DNA from 2 places in the Shewanella sp. SR1 genome. Region 1 is predicted to be linked to the other one. Evidence: predicted binding sites of a transcription regulator. Region 1 holds the regulator's gene; the other holds the start of a gene.

Region 1 (5,103 bases):
CGCGGGCTTGTTCGTTCGACAATAACTGCTCTACCAACCCCTGTTGGTAGCTGGTCAGCACTTGTAATTCTTCTTGCCACAACTGACCCGCATCACGCAGCGCTAATAATTTATACAGGAAATTCGTACTCTTACCCGCCGCAGAGACCACCACAAGGTCATCGCTATGACCGTGGGTTAACAGGATATGGGCGACTCGGCGATAACAATCGGCATCCGCTAAACTGGAGCCACCAAATTTATGTAAGTGACAACGTGCCATCTATTATTCCTCTACTGACAAGCCGCAACGGCGGCTAATCCTGCTTGAATATCTGCAACTAAATCGGCGGCATCTTCAATACCCACCGATAGACGCAATAGGGTGTCCTTAATGCCTGCCTCAAAACGCGCCTGCGGCTCCATGGCTCTGTGGGTCATAGTTGCGGGCACGGCCACCAAACTTTCAACGCCACCTAAACTTTCCGCCACACTAAATAAGCTGAGTGCACCTAAAAAGGCCACCACTTCGGCCTCGCCGCCCTTGAGCTCAAAACTCAGCATAGCGCCAAAGCCCTTTTGTTGCTTGGCGGCAATGGCATGACCTGGGTGATCCGCAAGACCAGGGTAATAAACTTTGCTCACCACAGAGCTTTGCGTTAACACCTCAACAATGCGCTGGGCATTGGCTTGATGTTCACGAATTCGCACCGCTAAGGTACGTAGGCCGCGCAGGGTTAAGTAACTATCAAATGCCGATCCCGTTAAGCCTAACGTGTTCGACCACCAATGTAAGCTTTCGCCAATTTGTGCATCTTTGGCAACCACAGCGCCGCCAACCACATCGCTGTGACCATTGATGTATTTAGTGGTGGAGTGGATAACGATATCCGCGCCTAACAATAGGGGTTGTTGCAATATCGGCGATAAAAAAGTGTTATCGACCACCACCAGCGCGCCGACCTCATGGCTTGCCTTAGCAATAGCCTCGATATCCACCACACGCAATAGCGGGTTAGACGGGGTTTCGAGCCACACCATCTTAGGATTTTGCGCGATCGCTGCGGTTAACGCTTGGCTGTCGGTTTGATCAACCACAATCAGCTTAAACTGGCCTTTCTTCGCCAAATTAGTAAATAAACGGTAAGAACCGCCGTAACAATCGTGGGGCACCACCAATAGATCATCGGGGCCGAGCAAAGTGGTCACTAGGGTGATGGCCGCCATGCCAGTGCAGGTCACTATGCCAGTGGCGCCCTTTTCTAATTGCGCTAATGCTTCGCCTAAAATACAGCGTGTTGGGTTGCCTGAACGACTGTAATCGAATTCGCGAGGATTTTTATGACCATCGAAGGCGTAATTAGTCGACAAATAAATCGGTGGCACAACTGCGCCATATTGAGTATCGCTTTCGATACCCTGACGCACTGCCAGTGTGGCTAATTGACGCTCTGCCATGGGTGGACTCCTAAATTCGGTAGACTGATAGAGATGTCTGGACGTCTAAATGTACCTAAGCCCAAGGCCATCGTCAATAGGCGTGAAGACGTTTAGACGTCTGAACATAAAGAAATCTGTTTGCAATCACAAAGAAATAGTAGCAATAATTTGACTGTTCTTTGTAAGGGTTTAAAATCTGCCCCGAATTTAGCGTTATAACAGGTGAGTCAATGACTGAATGGAATGGGGAATACATCAGCCCCTATGCTGAACATGGCAAGAAGAATGAACAAGTAAAAAAAATTACTGTGTCTATTCCGCTCAAAGTGCTTAAGGTCCTTACGGACGAACGAACTCGTCGTCAGGTCAATAATTTGCGTCACGCCACCAACAGCGAGCTGTTGTGTGAGGCATTTTTGCACGCCTACACTGGCCAGCCATTGCCTAACGATGAAGATCTGTCAAAAGATAGCCCAGACAGCATTCCCGCCGAAGCCAAGTTGCTGATGGACGAGATGGGGATCGAGTGGGAAGACATGGAATAGCGACTTGTCGCTGGCAAAGTTACATCACAGTGCTCATCAATAGGGATCGTTAACGATCCCTTTTTGTTTATATGGAATCCTATGTTTTCTATGATAGATCCACAGACTCTCGCCTTGGCCTCACTGATTGTATTTCTTGGCGCCTTAACCCAGAGCCTGATTGGGTTTGGCCTAGCGGTTGTCGCCAGTCCTTTGCTGTATATCGTCGATCCGCAGCTCGTACCGGGTCCCGTTATTGCCATGGGATTTACCATCTCGCTACTGACCTTATTCCGGGAACGTGGTCATTTAGAATTCAATGGCTTGCAATATGCGCTTATAGGTCGCGTGCCCGGTGGTTTTATCGGCGCGAGTCTGTTGCTGTTTGCGCCTCAGCCCATACTCGGGTTATCCATCGCCGCCATTGTGGCTGTCGCGGTTATACTCAGCCTGTATAAATTCAGCCTGCCAGTGAATAAGAAAACCCTCTTTGGGGCGGGCGTCGTCTCGGGGATTTTCGGTAATATTGCCGCTATTGGTGGCCCGCCGATGGCGATTCTATTGTCAGGCAAAGACGCTTCGCAGTTTCGTGCCGCCCTGTCGGCCTTCTTCATTTTTAGCTCCACCATAGCTATGGTCATTTTGGCGATCACTGGCTTATTAGAATTGAAGCACCTGTGGCTGTCGTTAATGTTGCTGCCTTCAGTGCTTTTAGGGTATTTAGTCGCGGGGCGATTAGTGGGCAGTGTCGATAAAGATAAAACTAAAATGGCGACCTTAGTCCTATGCAGTATCAGCGCCTTAGTGCTAACGGTGAAATCGGTTATCGAGTTATTGCCCCAATAAGCGTCCTGCTTGTATTGGCAAATCATCTGAAGATTCAAACAATAAAAAAGCACTGACATTGTCAGTGCTTTTCTTTATCTATCAATATCTAAAGCCAGCTTACACTCAGCTTAAATAGCTTTGCCCTGCGTACACAATAAAGTGTCTTAGAGCGAGTACGCCGGTTAAGCTCGCGCAGGCAACCATGATCATTGCGCCCTTAGTATGGCGAGTCGCGGCTGGTAGCAACATGAACAGCAATGGAATACCAAAACCTATACCGACGACGCCTATCCAGAACACGCTTGCCCATAGCCCAGAGGTTAACGACGCTAAGGCCGCAGCCGCCGCGCCGCCCTTGAAGTACAAGGCGCAGAACAACATGAACAGGAACAAGATTTCAATCGCCATCACAGGCAACTCTAAACCGTGCATCTTGACTAAAGTTTTATCGTGGCTGTCAGTCTTAAACAGCAAGAGTGCCAGTACCGCGTTTGCCGCAGCGCCCGCCGATAAACCCGACACTAAAAACAGCGCAGGCAGTACCGCAGTGTTGAGCATAGGGTAAGCATTCATCGCCGAAATTAAGAAGCCAGTGTAAGCCCCTACGCCAATGGCGAGGACAAACAACAATACTTCAATCAGCTTTCGAAATGGCATAAGTAACTTAGCGATAGGCGCTAGGAAACCCAAACCCCATTTTGGTAAGTCATCCCGCAGCACAATAATGGCGTACGCAAAGGCTAAGGGAGAATACGCCAGCAGCGCCAGCACCCCAATGGCCATCACAGACTGGAAGTTATAGTGAATTAAGATCAGCCAGAAGTGGAAGGGTTTGGTTAAATCAAACACTAAGCAGGCTAAACCTAAGCTAATGGCCACAGGCCCAATAATGGCAGCCGCCTTAAGAATGCTGCTTTCGGCTCCCGCGCTGAGCTCCTTATTCGCCCAGCGTAAACCAATGCCAATCAATAAACTGCCCGCGGATAACCCCGCCATAAACAGGTAAACGGCGATGACCCAGTGCCAAGTGACAGGATCATATTGCGCCATGTCGCCCCAAGTATTGTTCATAATCAAATCCCCCCTCTTTTGGTAGGAACGCGATATACCCTAGGTTTAGTGCCTAAATGGGTTTTATCTTGGTATGTGATTTTAGTGTTGAGCATGATGGCCACGTCACTCTGCGGGTCATTAGCATCGCCAAACACTAAGGCATCGGTTGGACACACAGTCACACACGCTGGCTCTTCGCCCCGCGCCAAACGACTGTCTTTACAGAAGTTACACTTATCCGCCGCCTTCGTTTCTGGGTTCATAAAGCGCACTTTATAAGGGCACGCTGCCACACAGTACATACAGCCGACACACTTCTCGGTATGGATAGAGATAATGCCGTCTTCACCCACATAGGCCGCGCCCGTTGGGCACACCTTAACGCAGGGCGCATCTTCACATTGCTGGCAAGATACCCTGTGGTATTTGAAGTGCAGATTGGGCATCTCACCAAAGGGGCCTTCCACACGCACTTGCAGACGAGTAACGCCTTCGGGTACGCCATTTTCACTGCGACACGCCACGTTACAAGCTTGGCAGCCGATGCACTTATTCTCGTCGTGCACCATTACATATCGTTTATTCATTTAAGCCTCCGATTAGCGCTTTGCCAGCGTGACGCCCGTGGTGTGCACTGTCATGCCACACACAGGAGCCGTCACGTGCGGCAGTAAGTTACCGCAGTGGATACCTTTGCCCGTTGCTCTGACCAACTCTTTGTTTTTAGAACCAAAGCCCATGTAAGCAAACACAGTATCTTGGCGAATGCCCGGCGTGACTAAGGCATGGCCTTCTTCTGTGCCAACACTGCTGGTGAGGCGGATTGGGTCGCCATTGCTGATCCCTAACTTGCCCGCTGTGACGGGGTGAACCCACACAGCGTTATCCGACATCAGGTTAGCGAGCATAGGCACATTGTGGGTGGCGCCATTGGTGTGCACCGCCACTTTGCCTTGGATAAAGTACAGCTCATCTGCTTTTTTAAGATTCACTTCGCGGAACTTGATCACCCCACGGCCCGGTGCCATGGCTTCGACTTTGGCGGAGGTGAGTTCAATCTTGCCACTCGGGGTTTTAAAGGTGAGTGCACTGGCGAAAGTGCCGTCTTCATCGGCAGGTCGTGCATTGGGGTATGCCTTAATAAACTCGGCAACCATCTTAGGCTCGCACAACATAATTGGCTTACCGAAGCTCACAAAACCTTCGTCTTTGATCCGGCGCAGCAGGTCAGTGTCGCGGTTCACCTGCAGCATTTGCAGGGTTTCCATGTTTTCCCATG
Region 2 (5,103 bases), on a different contig from region 1:
TATGTTCGCTGATGCACAATCTGTGGGCGATTTCTTTATTCCTCGCGCCACTCGACACAAATTGAATAATAGTGCGCTCACGGGATGTCAACATCTGCAGCATAGCTACAGTATCGGAGGGCATCTCATTGTTACCATCGAGCTTTTGCACTACACGACGGAACATCTTACTCAGTAGTGTTCTATCGTACCATAGCTCCTCTGCCACCATTTTACGTAAACCTGTTAACATCAAATCCATACGTTGATCGGCAAATAAAATGCCTCGAATGCCAAGTAACATAGCTGACTCTTGATCTAAAGAGTCACGCTCGACTTGGTACAGTGCCACGGGAAAATTTGATACTAAGCGCGAAGCCAACAAAGGTATCCCCTTGTTATCCAATGCAGAACCTTTTTGGGTAATCAGATAAAAACTACGACGACTCTTATCTAAATCCAATTCTGCCGCATGTTTAACGATGCGAGTTTTCAAACCGATGGATTCAGCGAGTAACGCTAAATGACATGGCGCCGCCATTTGGTGTAAAAAAACCAATTCATTAATTGTGCTCAATGACTCTCCTCCCTGAAAAGTATTCTCTATTGGCAAAATGGTATGTTTGACTAGCCTCTTTAGTTAGATTTTTAAACATTCCATTAACCTAGTTAATTCTGACTAGTTAAAGACTGAAAAACATCACCCAAATGTACTATTCCCTATTTACCCTTAGTACATTCGACTAACTCACCGTAGATAAATAGAGTAACAGTAGAAAATATAAATCACCATCGACCTATAACGGCGCATAGTACCTTCAGACTATGAAGATATCAGACTAAAGTTGCAACACAAACTTAACATGAAAGTATGACAGCTAAATGCCATCACACTCACGCCAAATATTTTATGGAAGGATGAACTTATGATTCGAGCAGAAACAATCAGGAGCTCAGTGCCACTAGCTCCTGAGTTTAAGTGCCGCTATTTGTTTATCTTGAAAACGAGACAATAAAACGAGTGCGACAATTGCGCCAATTAATGCCATCAACATATCTGATTGAGTGTCCCATACATAGCCTTGGGTGCCCAAAAAGGCTTCGGCGCCTTCACCTGTTGCCACGGCAACCCACCATTCGATAAGTTCATAAAAAGCCGAAAACGCGAGCACAAAACACGTGACTAAAAACGCACACCAAGCACCGGGTTTGACCGCTTGATTACGCAGCATAATTTCACGCGCTAACATGGCAGGGATAAAGCCTTGAGCAAAATGACCTAACTTGTCGTAATTATTACGTTCTGAGCCCATCCAATGGGCAATAGTGTCGAATAATGGCACTTCAGCATAGGTGTAATGCGCGCCGACAAACAACACACAGCAATGGGCTAACACTAAAACATACACCAGCGGCGTTAATGGGAAGCGTTTGCGGGTAAAAAATAGCAGTGGCACAGCCACTAATGCGGGAACCGCTTCGAGCCACCAAGTGAAAGGATCCGCGGGATTTATCACCGACCACACGAGCACTAAGAGGTAAATAGCACACCACGCGATTTTGTTATTCAATGTTTCTTCCTCTTATGCGATATTGTTCTTAATTTAGAATATTAACTTTAGCCATCTAGCCCTCCACACTGAGTAAAAAAAGTGCTATTTTGGTGGGTGAAGGTTGTCAGCATATCATAAGAAACATTTCTATTAATTAGAGGGTACCCATATCATGGCGAAACATTCGCTGGACAAGGATAAGATCAAGATCCTGCTGTTGGAAGGCGTCCACCAATCTGCGGTCGATGTACTTGAGCGTGCGGGATACACCAACATCGAATACCATAAAGCCTCATTAGGCGATGAAGCATTAATTGAATCCATCAAAGATGCACATTTCGTGGGACTTCGTTCACGTACCCAATTAACTGCCGAAGTGCTGAAACGCGCCGAGAAGTTGATCGCGGTCGGTTGCTTCTGTATCGGAACCAACCAAGTTGATCTTGCCACCGCCGAATCCCTGGGTATCCCAGTATTTAACGCGCCATTCTCCAACACTCGCAGTGTTGCCGAACTCGTGATTGGCGAAATCATTATGCTGATGCGCGGTATCCCTGAGCGTAACGCCATCGCCCACCGTGGTGGCTGGATGAAAACCGCCGCAGGCAGCTACGAAGTGCGCGGTAAAACCTTAGGCGTAATCGGTTACGGTCATATCGGTACTCAGCTTGGCATTCTGGCTGAGACGCTGGGCATGCGCGTGGTGTTCTTCGATATCGAAGACAAATTGCCACTGGGTAATGCACAGCAAATTCATTCAATGGAACAGTTACTGGCGCAAGCTGACGTAGTGAGCTTACACGTACCAGAAACCCCACAAACCAAAGACATGATAGGCGCAGCTGAATTTGCGGCGATGAAAAAGGGCAGCATCTTTATCAACGCCTCACGCGGTACTGTGGTTGATATCGAGGCCTTAACGGTCGCCTTGAAAGAACGTCACCTCGCTGGCGCGGCGATTGATGTGTTCCCAGTTGAGCCGCAATCTAATGACGATGAATTTATCAGCCCACTTCGAGGTCTTGATAACGTATTACTAACACCGCATGTGGGTGGGAGTACTGCAGAAGCCCAAGAAAACATTGGTATCGAAGTCGCGGGCAAGCTCGCTAAATACTCAGACAACGGCTCGACCGTATCTGCAGTTAACTTCCCTGAAGTATCGCTACCTATGCATAAAGGCACCTCACGCTTACTGCATATTCACCAAAACCGTCCTGGCGTGCTGATCAAGATCAACCAAGCCTTCTCGGAAAAAGGCATCAACATTGCCGCGCAATATCTGCAAACTACCGCTGAGATTGGTTATGTGGTCATGGAAGTCGACACTCACCAAGCCGAAGAAGCCTTAGTTGAGTTAAAGGCAATTGAAGGCACACTGCGTACCCGCGTGCTGTTTTAAGAGTTAAGCCGAATCGCATTAAGCGTTTCGGCTAAAGTACAAAGACTAAGGCGCACATATCATTCACAGATATGTGCGCCTTATGCTTTTGAGCCAACAGGAATTCCGTTACAATCTAGCCTCTCACATCGCCTTCATTTTCAGGATCTCGCTATGACTATTTCAGTTTCTACGCCCCATTGGGATCTGGACGCTTCTTTGCCTCCACTCATGCTTGCCAACTTATCTCATATGGGCCTTATTAAAGTGGTTGGAGAACAAGGCCGCAGTTTCATCCATGGCCAAGTGACCACTGACATCAGCTCATTAGCCGATAACCAATGGCGCTGGGGTGCACATTGCGATCCAAAAGGTAAAATGCTGGCCAGTTTCAGGACCTTTGCCATCCAAGATGCGCTCTTTATGCTGATGCCAAAGGATGCCATCGAAGTCGATTTACCCCAGTTACAAAAATATGCCGTGTTTAGCAAAGCCACCTTAAGCAATGCATCCGCTGAATGGACTTTGCTCGGGGTCGCCGGTGAACAAGCAAGCCAGTTCGTGAGCGAACATTTTGGCGACATTCATCAAGAATTCACGCCAATTGAACATGGCGCGATTTTAAAAGACGCTGACCGTTTCATTTTAATGTTAACCCCAGAAGCTGCTGCAGCTTTAGTGGCCAAATCAAAGCTGAGCGTATTTGATGCCAGTGCTTGGCAAGCGTTAGAAATTACCGCGGGTTATCCCAACCTTGCCGCCAGCCATGCCAGCCAATACGTACCGCAGATGTGCAATCTACAAGCGGTTAACGGTATCAGCTTCAACAAGGGCTGTTACATGGGACAAGAAACCATAGCGCGGATGAAATATCGTGGCGGCAATAAACGCGCCCTGTATATTTTGCATGGTCATACTAACCTGCAAATCAGCCCAGAGTCAGGCCTTGAAATCGCGATGGAAGATGGCTTCCGCCGTGGCGGCCATATTATTGAGTTTGTACAGCGTGGCAACCAAGTGTTGTTAACTGCGGTGCTTGCCAACGATACCAGCAACGAGACTAAACTGCGTTTTGCCGACGATGAGCAATCAAGCTTAACGATTCAAGCCCTGCCCTACTCATTAGACGAAGCATAAGGCTTTGATTTAATAACACGGTATAGATATAGAGATTGAAACAGAATAAAGGCGCCAATGGCGCCTTTAGCTTATCTTATACTCAAGCCCTCGAGCACTTGAGCATTCGAGCATTCGAGCATTCGAGCATTCGAGCATTCGAGCATTCGAGCATTCGAGCATTCGAGCATCAGTTTTCCAAATAAGTATCTCGAATAGCGATCGCCTCAGGCAGGATTTCTTTAAACATTTCCACCAGCTTAGGATCAAAATGTTTTCCCGCTTGATTGTCAAATAACTCCATCGTCGCTTCGATCGTCCAAGCCTGCTTATAAGGCCTTTGCGAAGTCAAGGCATCGAACACATCGGCAATCGCAGTGATCCGCCCTTCAAGGGGAATATCCTCTCCCACCAAGCCATTAGGGTAACCTGAACCATCCCACTTCTCATGGTGAGTTAAGGCGATGCGACGGGCCATCTGCAATAACGGATCGCTGTGTTCACCGATAATTTCAGCGCCGATAGCGGCATGTTGCTGCATGATGCGCCACTCCTCGGCATCAAGCTTACCCGGCTTTTTCAGCACAGCATCGGGGGTACCGATTTTACCGATATCGTGCATCGGCGCCGCATTAAAAATTAAGTCGCAGAAATTGCTAGGTAAACCAAGCTTTATCGCCAATATTCGGGCGTAGTGGCTCATGCGTACCACATGTAAACCTGTCTCGTTGTCCTTATATTCGGCGGCGCGGCCAAGGCGGCGGATGATCTCAAAACGGGTTTCTTCTAACTCGTGGGTACGGATTTTAACTTGTTGTTCGAGTAGGCGTTTTTGATCATAGAGCGCAAGATGGGTTTTCACTCGCGCCTTAACCACAGGCGCACTCACGGGCTTAGTGATGTAATCCACTGCGCCCAAAGCAAACCCTTGGGCTTCGTCGGAGGATTCAGATAAAGCAGTCACAAAAATGATTGGAATATGACTGGTCAGCGGATCTTGCTTTAGCAGCTTGCATACCTCATAGCCATTCATTCCCGGCATCATCACATCAAGCAGAATTAAGTCGGGCCGCG

The links. Region 1 encodes MetJ, which represses methionine synthesis genes. Its sites were predicted from a motif close to TAGACGTCTAGACGTCTA; they were not measured.
Region 2: a site for MetJ is predicted at 1,599-1,616, ahead of serA (phosphoglycerate dehydrogenase). Genes of this name have one in related genera too.

Annotation. Positions count from the first base shown of each region.
Region 1 covers NZ_JAJAEF010000011.1:146,518-151,620, reverse strand. Annotated here, with positions in the region: gene KV201_RS12660 (bifunctional aspartate kinase/homoserine dehydrogenase II) at 1-262, opposite strand, end outside; gene metB (cystathionine gamma-synthase) at 274-1,437, opposite strand; gene metJ (met regulon transcriptional regulator MetJ) at 1,650-1,964, shown strand; gene KV201_RS12645 (sulfite exporter TauE/SafE family protein) at 2,046-2,789, shown strand; gene nrfD (NrfD/PsrC family molybdoenzyme membrane anchor subunit) at 2,895-3,842, opposite strand; gene KV201_RS12635 (4Fe-4S dicluster domain-containing protein) at 3,845-4,411, opposite strand; gene phsA (thiosulfate reductase PhsA) at 4,424-5,103, opposite strand, start outside.
Region 2 covers NZ_JAJAEF010000036.1:218-5,320, forward strand. Annotated here, with positions in the region: gene KV201_RS20885 (response regulator transcription factor) at 1-556, opposite strand, end outside; gene KV201_RS20890 (DUF2238 domain-containing protein) at 942-1,550, opposite strand; gene serA (phosphoglycerate dehydrogenase) at 1,705-2,934, shown strand; gene ygfZ (tRNA-modifying protein YgfZ) at 3,088-4,050, shown strand; gene KV201_RS20905 (two-component system response regulator) at 4,220-5,103, opposite strand, start outside.